DNA from 2 places in the Oceanobacillus sp. FSL K6-3682 genome. Region 2 is predicted to be linked to the other one. Evidence: a T-box and tRNA genes for the amino acid it is inferred to sense, from the RefSeq annotation. Region 2 holds a T-box; the other holds one or more tRNA genes.
What was found. A T-box is a leader RNA that pairs with one kind of tRNA and senses whether it is charged. The one in region 2 lies ahead of metG (methionine--tRNA ligase), so its partner is inferred to be a tRNA-Met.
Positions count from the first base shown of each region.

Region 1 (7,207 bases), 340 kb from region 2:
GGCCGTAACTATAACGGTCCTAAGGTAGCGAAATTCCTTGTCGGGTAAGTTCCGACCCGCACGAAAGGTGCAACGACTTGGGCACTGTCTCAACGAGAGACCCGGTGAAATTATACTATGCGTGAAGATGCGCATTACCCGCGACAGGACGGAAAGACCCCGTGGAGCTTTACTGTAGCCTGATATGGAATGTTTGTGCAGTTTGTACAGGATAGGTGGGAGCCTTTGAAGCGTGAGCGCCAGCTTACGTGGAGGCACCCGTGGGATACCACCCTAACTGTATGACCATTCTAACCCAGGACCGTAATCCGGTTCGGAGACAGTGTCAGGCGGGCAGTTTGACTGGGGCGGTCGCCTCCTAAAAGGTAACGGAGGCGCCCAAAGGTTCCCTCAGAATGGTTGGAAATCATTCGTAGAGTGTAAAGGCAGAAGGGAGCTTGACTGCGAGACCTACAAGTCGAGCAGGGACGAAAGTCGGGCTTAGTGATCCGGTGGTTCCGCATGGAAGGGCCATCGCTCAACGGATAAAAGCTACCCCGGGGATAACAGGCTTATCTCCCCCAAGAGTTCACATCGACGGGGAGGTTTGGCACCTCGATGTCGGCTCATCGCATCCTGGGGCTGTAGTCGGTCCCAAGGGTTGGGCTGTTCGCCCATTAAAGCGGTACGCGAGCTGGGTTCAGAACGTCGTGAGACAGTTCGGTCCCTATCCGTCGTGGGCGTTGGAAGTTTGAGAGGAGCTGTCCTTAGTACGAGAGGACCGGGATGGACACACCGCTGGTGTACCAGTTGTTCCGCCAGGAGCATAGCTGGGTAGCTACGTGTGGAAAGGATAAGTGCTGAAAGCATCTAAGCATGAAGCCCCCCTCAAGATGAAACTTCCCATCACTTCAAGTGAGTAAAATCCCTCAGAGACGATGAGGTTGATAGGTCCGAGGTGGAAGCGTGGCGACACGTGCAGCTGACGGATACTAATCGATTGAGGACTTATCTAAGTTTTTTGATGTCACATTACTCTTATTTAGTTTTCAGGGTGCAAATCCTAAATAAATAAGTCTGGTAGCGATAGCGAAGAGGTCACACCTGTTTCCATGCCGAACACAGAAGTTAAGTTCTTCAGCGCCAATGGTAGTTGGGGGCTTCCCCCTGCAAGAGTAGGACGCCGCCAGGCACAATGAAAAAGAGTTAAGCATACTAATGCTTAGCTCTTTTTTTGAATAAGTAAGTATTAATGCGGCTGAAAAATAAGCCCAGTGTGCTTTGAGGATGGGCTTACTTGCTCCGCTAAGAAATGTTTAAATATTTTTTCATCTCATTCTTTTTATTTCATTGTTTTGGCCATTGCTGCCAACTTATTGACTGTTTTCCAATTACGAGTTGTAGATTGAATATCTAATTTTTGAAGCTGATTTGCCAGTTTAGAGTTACGGACGCTGTCATAAAACAGAAGATAGATTTCTTTGTTTTGAATATGATATTTTTCTTTTTCGTTTTGGAATCTTTGTAAGCTTTCTAAATTAACTATAGACAGATTGCTTGGGAAAAAGGCCACGTAGAGACTCTCTCCTACAGAATCTGCTTCAGCTATTTTGATTTCTTCAGCGGAGAAGGGACAAGCTGTCGTTAATTGTTCCCATTCCTCTGCGGTTCTCAGAATGACTGGAATAGAGAGTCTGTAATCTTCCATAATTTTATGCTTTATTTCCTCTCTAAGTTTCTTTTCCTGCTTATCTGATTGAAATAAAATATTTCCACTCTGTATATACGTTTGAACGTTTTCTAAACCTATTGCTGTAAGGGATTCTCGTAATTTCGCCATCTTAATCATATTTTTTCCACCTACATTAATACCCCGTAACAATGCAATATATACTGTCATATTTCGCCAGCTCCTTTAGCGTGAGTGTAGTCAGATATTTTTATATTATTTTACTCTATGACCTAAAGTAATACAAAAGCAAAATAATAATAATTTGCTTTTTTTCTCAAAGTAGCTGCAGATAGGAAATCCTTTATTTTTTTGATATAATTAACTTAAACGTTAACTTTTAAATTAGTAAAGGAGGTGAGTAACTATGTTTTTAGAGTTGTTTAATAATACTTTTATAGATTCTTCCATCTTTTATATGTACTTTGGTGTTGTTTTGATGACAATGGGAATTATGTATTTTGTTAATCTGCATCATAATACCCCTGTTGTCTATGAATATTCTTTTGGGGGCAGGCACCAAAATATTAAAATTAATATGAATCAAATGGGGAAGACGTTAATTATTAATGAACCCTTTATGATTTGGCTTATCATAACATTTAAAAGAATAGACCAAAAAGATGATAAAATAGACAATTTATCCTCTTATTTTAAAAATGAGTTTAAAATAAGAGGAGGACAATTATGGAAAAACATGGCTTACTCACAGCCTTTAAAAAACACAGGTTTTTAATTTTAGTACTATTGCTTGTCTTTGTACTTGCGGGGTGCGGAGGTAATAACGCACCTATTGACAGCTCATCAACGGGGTTCTTTGATCATTATTTTGTGTATTCCTTTTCTCTGTTGATAAAAAAGATTGCTTCTTTGTTTCAGGGTAACTATGGGATTGCTATTGTATTGATTACAGTTATTATCCGATTTGTGTTAATGCCGTTCTTTATTCGTCAGTCAAAGAATAGTAAAGACTCGCAAAAGAAAATGGCTGTTATGAAGCCTGAGATGGATCAGATTCAAAAAAAATACAAAGGGAAGAGCAGTACAGAAGATCAGTTAAGTATGCAGAGAGAGTTAAGTGTGGTTTATAAAAAGCACGATTTTAATCCTGTAAAGATGGCTGTAGGTTGTTTGCCGCTGATTATTCAGATGCCTATTCTCCTGGGATTCTATTATGCTATTATGCGAACCCCGGAAATAGCTGAACATTCATTTCTTTGGTTTAGCTTAGGAGAAACAGATATTTTGTTTGTTGTTTTTGCTGTACTTATTTACTATCTTCAAGCAAGAGTAAGTCTTATTGGTCTGGATGAAGCTCAGCGAAAGCAAATGGCAGTTATGAGCTTTATATCCCCAATTATGATTGGAGTAGTTTCCTTAAATGCACCTGCAGCTTTGCCTTTGTATTGGGCTGTCGGAGGAATGTTTATGATTGTACAGACGCTGATTATAAAAAAATATGTGATTTAATATGAAAGAATGATAAATGAATATAAAAATATAGATTCCTTTTTCATACTGGAGTCAGATTGATAAGGTCTATTATTCTCAATAACAGTCTGTAAAAAACGCTTATTTTGTCTATTAGACTTGACAAAATAAGCGTTTTTTTATAAATAATATCATCAGACAAGCAATTTATTTGCCTGATATTACTGCCTCAAAGGTTTCAACCTTTTGCTTTGTAGTAAACGAATGCTCGTTCCATTCACTGGCCGGAAAAGAATTTTTTCTTGGTTCTATGAGGAGATGTTCAGAATTTGGGTAATTGTTATATCCTCAAATAACTTTACAATAATTAATAGGATGAGGATAAAAGCAGTTATAAAGGTCAATTCAATATTCTCCTTATTTTTATTTGGTGCTTTTTGAAATTATAGATGATATAGATTAAATGGCACATATTAACAAATTATATCAGATGATATTTTGAATGATAATAGCTGCTTTAAAGAAAACATATATCGGTATCTTCTATCAAGTAATTATTTAATATCATTCAAAATAGTTATAATCACTCCACATTCTGGATAAACTCATGATAAGCAAATAAAATAAAAAAATTTTAAAAAGGTATTGCATTATTCCTTAAAAGGAGATATAATAAATCTTGTCCTTAAATAAGGAATTGAAAAAAATACTAATTATTCATATCGCGGGGTGGAGCAGTTCGGTAGCTCGTTGGGCTCATAACCCAAAGGTCGTAGGTTCAAATCCTACCCCCGCAACCAAATAAGATCCAGATTCACCATCGAAGTACTGGATAAGCTTTGATACTTTACATACTTTAGGTCCGGTAGTTCAGTTGGTTAGAATGCCTGCCTGTCACGCAGGAGGTCGCGGGTTCGAGTCCCGTCCGGACCGCCATGATTTTTTAAAATAATAGTAAACTGCAACACATGGTTTCCGCTAAGAAACATGTGTTTTTTTAATGCCATAAATGGGCTGGTATACTAATCAGCTTGTAAATAAGGGCTCTATACTGAATGTGGTGGTGCCCTCCGTTCCATCGCCAGATGGAACGGAGACAAAAAAATACACTCTATTTCCTCTCTCTGGTAACCTTGAGTTGTCGAGACAAAAGGAATGGGAGAGGAAAAGAGTGCATCATCATTTTATCACAGAGTTGTTAGGAATTAAAGATACGCATGTAGATGTGTGGGATATCAGAGAAGAAGAAAGTTATTTTATTGCAGAATTATTCACGAAACAGCGTATGCAGAAATGTCCTTTTTGCCGTAAAAGAACCAAGCGGATACATGGCTATCGTTGGCAAAGCATTCAAGGACCAGCGTTTACAACCAAGGAAGTTCATCTTTCCCTGCGAAAACGACGTTATATTTGCACGTCGTGTCATCACACATTTTATGAGCGTCTACAAATGATTCATCGGTATCAACGTTGTATGGCGAGTGTGCAAACGACAGCGATGATGCATGCAGCGGTGAGTTCCTTTCGTACAGCGGCGCTAGTAACCGGAGTAACAGTGAATCGTGTCTTACGGTGGTTTGATCAGAAGGAGTTAACTACCAGCAAAGTGTTGCCGCGAGTCATTGCGATCGATGAGTTTAAAGGTGACGCGGATGGAGAGAGGTTTCAATTGAATGTGGTCGATGTGGAGAACCGAAGAATTATCGATATCTTGCCAAATCGAAAAGTGGAAACCATTGAAGCGTACTTAAAGTCCTGTGATACAGGTAAAGTAGAAATGGTAGTAATGGATTTATCTCAAGCGTTTAAACAAGCAATTCGAAAAGCACTGGGAAATCCTCTGATTATCGCTGACCGTTTTCACTTTATGCGTCAGGCCTATTGGGCTCTAGATGAGGTCCGCCGTGAAGTTCAAAAGGAGCTGCCCAAGAAAGATCGAATTCGAATGAAACGTTCCAAAAAACTTCTGTGGAAATCATGGACAACCTGTTCAGATGATCAGAAGAAGAAAGTCGAGCAATTATTAAGGATAGATCCCCGCTTAAAGGAAGCTTATGGTTTAAAGCATGAATTGGATACGTGGTTTAAGGAAAGTGATGCGCACAACGCAACTGCTGGATTAGAAGCGTGCCTGGAGAAGTTGAATGCATCCGCGTTAGAGGGATTTCATCGTGTCGCACGTACATTTAAAAGATGGCAACAAGAAATTCTGCATTCTTTTATGTATCCCTTTAATAATGGCTACATAGAAGGCGTTAATAATACGATTAAAGTATTAAAAAGATTATCTTATGGGATTAAACAGTTTGATCGAATGAGAAAGAAAATTCTATGGCAACAAGAGGTAAAGCTTGTCTTAAAGCAAGCTTATAAATAAAGAGGTGGAGGAATGATATTCCACCACCACATTTGACATAGAACCTAAATAAGTAAAACGTTCTGCAGCAATAATTTGTAGCTATTTTTATGACATAAATTTTTATTTTTTGCCTTTGATTTGCTATGATAAGTAATAGATTAAAAAAGATTGTATTAAGGTCTCCTAATAACATAAAAATATGGCTGATCCAGCATTTCCGTAAATGAGCGGGGAATTGCAGAATCCAGTTCATAAGGAATGAAGCCGAACATTCTTTAACCTGTAATCTTTCTTATACTTTTCCAACCAGAAATAAAGGAATTGGTGATATCGTGGATGAATTTTCATTTATTAATGCTATTAAACCAAAAGCATATAATCAGCCGACATTGATCAAAGGAATTGGAGATGATGCCGCCGTTTTTCGCAGTACTTCAGACATTGTCACAACAGTAGATACTTTTGTGGAAGATATTCATTTTTCTTTAGATACGATGGAGCCTTTTCATATCGGATATCGCGTATTGGCTGCAAATATTAGTGATCTAGCCGCAATGGGGGCTGAACCGGCCTTTTATTTGGTTTCTATGTGTATTCCAAAAAAGTGGAGTCAGAGGGCATTAGAGGAAATTTATAAAGGAATGCAAGAACTTGCGTCAATATATCAAATGGACTTAATTGGCGGAGACACGGTGTCGAGTGATCGTTTAATGATTTCGATTACAGCAATGGGCTATGTGTCAAAAGAAAGAGCAAGGTATCGAAGCCATGCCAAGCCGGGAGATATTATCTTTGCGACAGGAACATTAGGAGATTCAAGAGCTGGACTTGAGATATTGCTGCATCAGCAGGAATGTAAAGACAAAGACTATTATATAAGACGCCATCGATTACCGGAGCCAAAAGCAGCATTTGCATTAGGATTACGGGAAATAGAACGTGTGGCATTAAATGATATTAGTGATGGAATTTCAAATGAAGCAAATGAAATAGCAGAGGCTTCCGGAGTGGAGCTTATTATTATAGAAGAGAAGGTTCCTGTTTCTCAAACCTTTTATCAGTTTTCTGAAGAGCAGCAATACGAATGGAAGCTGTCAGGAGGAGAAGACTTTGAACTTTTAGGGACAGTGCCAGAAAAGGAATGGTCAAGGGTGCAGGAAATCGCTCATCAGGCAAATACACCAATTAAGCAGATTGGCTGCGTACGTGAAGCAGAAGAACCTCGTGTTCTTATTCAATCAAAAGAAGAGATAAAGCGATTAACGAAAAGTGGATACACACATTTAAAGTAGGTGGATACGTTGCAAATGCTTTTAAGAACAGAAAACGATACACAGGATTTTGCGTATCGTTTAGCGAAAGAATTACGGCCAAATGATGTCTTGACACTTGAAGGACAATTAGGTGTTGGAAAGACTACCTTTACGAAAGGTCTGGCAAAAGGGCTGGATGTTAAGCGAAATATCAGCAGTCCGACTTTTACCATTGTAAAGGAATACCGTGGCCGTCTGCCGCTTTATCATATGGACGTATATCGTTTGGAGAATTCGATGGAGGATATTGGCTTTGATGACTATTTCTTTGGGAATGGCATCACCGTGATTGAATGGGCCAGTTTTATTGAAGATTTTCTGCCAAAAGAGCGTTTGGATATTACGCTTTGTTATACAGGTAACGATAATCAGCGTGAAATAACACTTACTCCTTTC
Region 1 is NZ_CP150263.1:1,125,305-1,132,511, forward strand. It holds rRNA gene MHH51_RS05815 (23S ribosomal RNA) at 1-995, shown strand, start outside; rRNA gene rrf (5S ribosomal RNA) at 1,056-1,171, shown strand; gene MHH51_RS05825 (DUF1697 domain-containing protein) at 1,322-1,879, opposite strand; gene MHH51_RS05830 (hypothetical protein) at 2,076-2,444, shown strand; gene yidC (membrane protein insertase YidC) at 2,396-3,178, shown strand; tRNA gene MHH51_RS05840 (tRNA-Met) at 3,863-3,939, shown strand; tRNA gene MHH51_RS05845 (tRNA-Asp) at 3,999-4,075, shown strand; gene MHH51_RS05850 (ISL3 family transposase) at 4,311-5,516, shown strand; gene thiL (thiamine-phosphate kinase) at 5,831-6,790, shown strand; gene tsaE (tRNA (adenosine(37)-N6)-threonylcarbamoyltransferase complex ATPase subunit type 1 TsaE) at 6,806-7,207, shown strand, end outside.
Region 1: it encodes a tRNA-Met, which carries the amino acid that the T-box ahead of metG (methionine--tRNA ligase) is inferred to sense. The anticodon was not compared.

Region 2 (7,207 bases):
CCATACGCTCCTTGATTTCTTTCTCATTACCGGCATAATCCATCCCAAAGATTTTTACTTCCCCTGTATCAGCCTGTAAAAGATTCATCATCAGCTTCATTGTCGTTGATTTACCGGCTCCATTAGCACCGACAAAGCCTGTTACATACCCTTGTTTTATTTGTAAATTGATATTTTCCAAGGAAAAATCTTTAAAACATTTGGTTACATTTTTAAATTCAACTATATTTTTCATACGTATTACTCCCCTCATTATTTTGCATCTAAACTGACTATTGTATATATGCTATATTAACACTATACACATTATTAAAACATCTTTTTATTTTCTTTGCAACTACAAAAATGATTTTTTCGTAAAAAAAAGACCCTGGCTTTATGCTCAAGATCTCTGACAAATATTTATTCAAATATGAAATATTCATATCTTTTAAAAGGCTTTCCTTTGATAAATCATTTGGCTAATCAGCCAGGAAGCTGCATACAACACAATGAGAATACCTGCACTGCTTAAATAAAGTATAGTAGTGGATGCACTTGCGAAAAACTGAACGATTGGGGTCAGATACTCGCCCAAAAATGTTATTGCCGGCTGACTTAAGATAACTAACAGAATAAATCCTATCACAATTGCTGTTCCAATATATCCCGGCTTCAATAGATAGAACAACGGAAAAGCAAACGCAAACATCGCAAGCGTAATTCCTGCTCCAATTGCTATATCTGTCCAAGTGAAAGCTCTATTAAACAAAGAAAAAAGAACAATGGTGATACCGATAGATACCGCCATATAAAAAATAGCGCCAATATATCTAGAAGCAATAATTTGCGTACGTGTATAAGGCAAAGAATTCAATAAAATATTTGTTTCTGCCTTTTCATCATACGAATATGCATTTATTGGAATAAAAAATCCAGCAAACACAATAATAAAAAAGGCAGAAAGATGTGAACCAAAGATAATAAAGAAAAGAATACATGGAATGAATAAATACAACTGAAATTTCTGTATAATCAAATCTCTCCTGATTAAATTAATCATAATGACTATCTGCTCCTTTCATATAGAACATAATCTCTTCTAAACTGGCTTCTTCAATCACAACATGATTTCCGAAGACTTCTTTCACTTTCGTCGCATCCTTTGTTAAAGCCTGAAAACCATTTGGAGAACGATCTATTTTTATAAAATAAGCTTCCGTGTCAGGATCAAGTAATTCCGTACTTCCTTTTACTAATGCATACTGCTCCTGCAGCTCATAAATAGGTTTATCAAAGAGGATTTTCCCTTCGTCAATCAGTACAATATAATCGGCAATCCGGTCGAGATCGCTTGTTATATGTGTGGAGAAGAGAATCGTTCTTTTTCCGTCTACCATTACTTCCTGAAAAATATCTAAAAGCTCCCTGCGAGATGTCGGATCCAGGCCTGCAGTGGGTTCATCCATAATAATTAACTCCGCATCATGGGAAAGAGCAATTGCAATAGAAGCTTTCATCTGCATCCCCTTAGAGAATTTCTTAATCGGCTTATTTAAAGGCAGCTCAAATTGGTTCACATAAGCTTTGAATTGCTGATGATTCCAACGTTTATAAGCAGGCGCCACAATCCTGCTGATATCCTTCAGATTCAAAGATTCATAAAATATATTACTGTCATAAACAAAGCCGATACGATCTTTAATTTCTTTTTCATGACTGGCATAATCCAGCCCGAATACACTTACTTCTCCATTATCCGGCTGCAGCAGATTCATAATAAGCTTCATTGTCGTCGACTTGCCGGCACCATTTGCTCCAATAAATCCAGTTACAAAGCCCTGTTTTATTTGTAAATCCATATTATCTATCGTGAATGCCTTCAATGCTTTCGATACACCACGGAGTTCTATCACATTTTCCATTCCCATCACTCCTCGTACAACAGCTTTAATAATTCCTGCAGTTCTTCATAAGGCAGACCGATTTCTTTACTATTAGAAATAACCGCGCTCAGCTGCTCTTCAATTACTCTTAATTTCTTCTCCCGAATCACATCTAAATTTTGTTCCGCTATAAACGAGCCTTTTCCGACAATGGAATAGATAAATCCCGCTTTCTCCAATTCTTCATAGGCCCGTTTTGTTGTGATCACACTTATTTTCAAATCCTTTGCCAGCTGTCTGATGGAAGGCAGTGCATCTCCTTCCGTCAGCTCGCCTGAAAGAATTGCTGTTTGAATTTGTTTTAAGATCTGCTCATAAATTGGCTCTTTGGAGCTGTTTGATATGATAATTTGCATGTCCATACCTCTTTTTCTGATTGTATATCTACATTATACACAGTATGAAGTATTGAATAAACTCATCCAGCTATAATGAAAATATTTGATCCAATTCGAGAAGTAAAAAAAGAGTAACTATCGTCTGCGTAATAAAAAATTAGGACTATTAAAATTAAGAAGACAAATAAAGTAGATTTAAGAAAATGAACAGACTTCGTAAATTTTGTATCCAGTAACGTTCTCAATTGTTTCAGACATTCATCATGCATCATCCCGTTTTGTCCATTCTGAAATATTGACTGGAGCAAAATTCATTCATATATATTCTTTCCTCTTACATAGTCAATCTGCTTATAAAAATTCTCAATCAGAAACTTATTTCCTGGCACGTACTTTAAAGATAATTTGATAAAAAGGAAATAATATTATATGAATGGTGGCAAACAGTAAAATCACATTAAAAAATGGTATTTCGTAAAAATTAAACCATCTTGTAAAAATATCTTTCTGCAGCATTTCATTCCCAAACTTACCAAATTCAAAATCCGTAACTAAAGGTGTGCCATCAACAATCATCAATATTAAATTGAGACTTATAAAAAAAACCAATCTGAATTAACCATGCTTTCATTTGCATTCTCTTCACTTAAATTATTGTATATATACCATATTAACAGTATATACAAAATAAAGTATTTTTTTCAACCATAAATTATAAAATCGAAAAAAGTCCTTGAATAAATTCCAAGATCTTTTAACAGTTGTTGAGGCATTCAATTTAAAGCAGATTGCTGCACCAGCTTCTGTTTCTCCTCTTCAATCTTTCCTTTATCTATTCTTTCAAAAAGCGGTACAACCTTGTTCACCTGCTGCGAAAGATGATTTATTTCTTCCCAGCCCAGCTCTTTGATCGACAGCATTTCTTGAACCTTTTTTGTAGAATAAGGCAGAAATGGATACAACAGCTGCGTCGTATTTACAATAATATATACACAGGTTGCTAATGTTTTATCAGCTTCCTCGGGATTTTCTTTCACCTGCTTCCAGGGTGCCTGCACATCAAAATACTTATTTGCTTCCCGTATAAAATCAAATACCTCGCTCAATGCCTGCTTCAATTTCCCTGTTTCCACAAGCTCTCCAACAGCTGGATAAAGGCTTTTTATTTTATCCACTATCTCTGCTTCTGGATCTGCCTGGGGAATATTCGAATCATTATTTTTCTCAATAAACTTCAGTGTACGATTGATAAAGTTTCCATACGCTCCTAATAATTCGCCGTTATGACTATGGATAAATTCCTGCCAGGAAAAATCAGCATCGCGGTTTTCAGGAGCATTAATAGTTAAAAAATAACGTAATGAATCTGGATGGTAGGTATCCAACACATCCTTTATCCAGACAGCCCAGTTATTGCTGGTAGAAATCTTTCTTTTTTCCAAAGTAACATATTCATTGGAAACAATATGGGTAGGAAGCTGTTTCTCCCCAAGTGCCAATAATAGAGCTGGCCAGATAATGGTATGAAACGGAATATTATCCTTTCCATGTACATAGTAAGCTTTTGTGGAATTATCAGGTTGCCACCATTTATCTATATCTTGCTGATGCTCTTCTCCCCATGCCTGACTCGCAGTTAAATAACCCGCAACAGCCTCCAGCCATACATAAATTTTCTTCCCTTCGAATCCTTCTACAGGAACATCAATCCCATTAGGCAGATCTCTTGAAATGGCTCTTTCTCTCAATCCTTCCCGTAAATAACGCTTTGAAAATTGAATGGCATTATCACGCCACCGCTCTTCCTCCTCCGCTTGATTGACAAAGGAAGTAAGCTCATTTGAAAAATCATCAAAAGAAAAGTAGTAATGTACTGTCTCGCGTATAGCCGGTTCTTCACCGCAAAGCTTACATTTTTTGTCCTTCAATTCGAGCGGATCAAGAACAGCAGAGCAATGATCACACTGATCTCCCCGTGCATTTTCTCCACAGACTGGACATCGTCCTTCTACAAAACGATCTGGTAAAAAGCGCTTATCCTTTTCACAATATGCCTGTTCTGTTGTTTTCTCCTCTAAATACCCTTTATCAAGCAGGTCTAAAAAGATTTTCTGTACTGCCTGATGGTGGAATGTGCTATCTGTTCTCGTGTAATAATCGTAGGAGAAGCCTAGTTTTTCAAAGATGTCCACAAACTCCTGATGGTATTTTTCAGCAATGATCTCAGTTGTCGTCCCTTCCTGTGATGCACGGATAGAAATTGGTGTTCCATTACAATCACTACCAGAAACATACAGAACCTCTTCTCCCTTTAAACGATAATACCTTGCTAAAATATCCCCCGGCAATAAGCTGGCAATATGCCCTAAATGAAGGGAACCATTTGCATACGGCCATGCGCCGCCAATAAATACAGCCATTTCCAACACTCCTCATTTTTATTAATTCAATAGATACAGTTATGAGATAAGGATATTAAGAGGATGTTCAAAAAGTCCAATAAAAATGACACGGCGAATTTCTGCGTTGACAATTTTTCCGATACTCACGTATTATGAAGCATACGCTCCGTCCGTAAAAATTTGTCGCCTTGAACTTCTTGGTCCTATTTATCGGATTTTTTGAACACGCACTTTAAGCAATAAAAAACGCCCTAAGCTTCTTATGTCAAAGAAAGCTTAGGACGAGTATTCCCGTGTTACCACCTAATTTTCACAGACTGTTCACACAGTCTGCCTCCTTCTGTACGTCTGGTGAGTTAATTTCAGCAGATTATACAGTTGCTATTGTAACGAGTGCCTCTCGTCGCAGCCTACTATCCGTTTTGGAGTTCAGTGCGCAGCTCAAAGGTCATTGTTCAATTGGGGGTTTGCTGCCTCATTTCCACCAGCAGAGACTCTCTTTTAGCGCTTCCCAATTTACTTTTCCTTCTCATTGCCTGTTTAACTATTTGTTTCAGTTTACTCTTATTGGACAATATTATCAACTTATTATTTAAAATTGAGTAACCTGACCAAGTCATATACATGATAAAGCAATATTATTCTTCCAGCTTAAACACACGAGTTGCCTCAACAGCTTTTTGCCAGCCTTTATATAATTTTTCACTTTCTTCATTATCCATTTTGTCCTCGAATGTTTTCTCTACCTTCCATTGCTTAGCTATTTCCTCCTGGCTCTCCCAGAAGCCGATAGCCAATCCGGCCAGGTATGCAGATCCAAGTGCTGTTGTCTCCTGAATCACAGGACGTTCAACGGTTACATCCATAATGTCACTTTGGAACTGCATTAGGAAATCATTTTTCACTGCTCCACCATCAACACGAAGCGTTTTTAATTCCATATCAGAGTCTGTTGCCATTGATTCGATTACATCTCTGGTCTGATATGCCAGTGATTCTAATGTCGCACGGATAAAGTGCTCTTTTTTAGTTCCTCTTGTCAGTCCAAATACAGAACCTCGTGCATCACTATCCCAATATGGCGTTCCTAAACCGACAAAAGCTGGTACTACGTACACACCATCTGTTGAATCTACACGTGTCGCAAAATCTTCACTTTCCGGACTGGATTCAATCATTCTTAAACCGTCGCGCAGCCACTGAATAGCAGAACCGGCTACAAAAATACTTCCTTCGAGTGCATAGGTTACTTTTCCATCAACTCCCCATGCGATTGTAGTTAATAACCCGCTCTTGGATTCTACAGGTTTTTCTCCTGTATTCATTAATAAGAAGCCGCCTGTGCCATATGTGTTTTTCGCCATTCCCTGCTCAAAGCATGCCTGCCCAAATAAAGCAGCCTGCTGGTCACCTGCAATACCTGCAATCGGAACTTCCTCACCAAAGAAATGGTAAGATACCGTTTTTGTATATTCTTCAGAAGACGGACGAACCTCTGGAAGCATCGACTTCGGTACGCCCAAAATGTCTAACAGCTCTTCATCCCATTCTAAGTCGTAAATATTAAACATCAATGTTCTGGCAGCATTAGAATAATCAGTAATATGGGTTTTCCCGCCTGAAAACTTATAAATAAGCCATGAATCAACTGTACCGAATAACAGGTCACCAGCTTCTGCTTTCTCTCTTGCTCCCTCTACATTATCCAGAACCCATTTCACCTTAGTTCCTGAGAAATACGGGTCAATTAAGAGACCTGTTTTACTACGGAATGTATCCTCGTATCCTTGTTCTCTTAACTCCTTACAAATAGGCTCTGTTTGACGGGACTGCCAGACAATTGCCTTATAAATTGGTCTGCCAGTATTCTTGTCCCATACAATTGCCGTTTCGCGCTGATTGGTAATTCCAATCCCCTCTATCTGACTCGCTTCAATTCCAGTTTTATTTAACACTTCTGCGATACAGCCAAGCACAGATGTCCAAATTTCATTTGCATCATGCTCTACCCAGCCCGGTTTCTCAAAATATTGCTTAAATTCCTTTTGAGCTGTATCAATAATTTCCCCTTTATTATCAAATACAATCGCCCGTGAACTGGTTGTTCCTTGATCGATTGAAAGAATATATTTCTCTGCCATCCCTGATTCCTCCATTTTTAAATTTAGAAAGTTACCTGATTTAAAAGCTCAGATTTACTTATCACGTTTAGTACGCCCTCTTATATTGCATTCCCTTAATTCTTTTTTCTATTCCTGTCTTTCGCAGTGTAACTGGCTATAAAACTCCCGCTTCGAGAATAGAGGAAGTTCGAAAATTCTAATTAGGAGATCAAACAGCCAGTAACAGCCCGATTGGTTCGGGCCTACAGGATGTAACACGACGTCGCAAACTTAGCCTTTGTCCTTTAGACAGCGGGGGAAGGAAAGCCCCCCGCCGATTGAAGTTTCATTTTATGAAACAGAATGCTGCGTCCGCTTTTGTTCATTTACAAAAGCTGTTGCAAATATGGCAACTACCACAATAGTCATAATCCAAAATC
Region 2 is NZ_CP150263.1:787,432-794,638, reverse strand. It holds gene MHH51_RS04075 (ABC transporter ATP-binding protein) at 1-235, opposite strand, end outside; gene MHH51_RS04070 (ABC-2 transporter permease) at 431-1,042, opposite strand; gene MHH51_RS04065 (ABC transporter ATP-binding protein) at 1,035-1,904, opposite strand; gene MHH51_RS04060 (GntR family transcriptional regulator) at 1,910-2,281, opposite strand; gene metG (methionine--tRNA ligase) at 3,037-4,683, opposite strand; T-box leader at 4,940-5,207, opposite strand; gene glpK (glycerol kinase GlpK) at 5,304-6,806, opposite strand; gene MHH51_RS04045 (MIP/aquaporin family protein) at 7,119-7,207, opposite strand, start outside.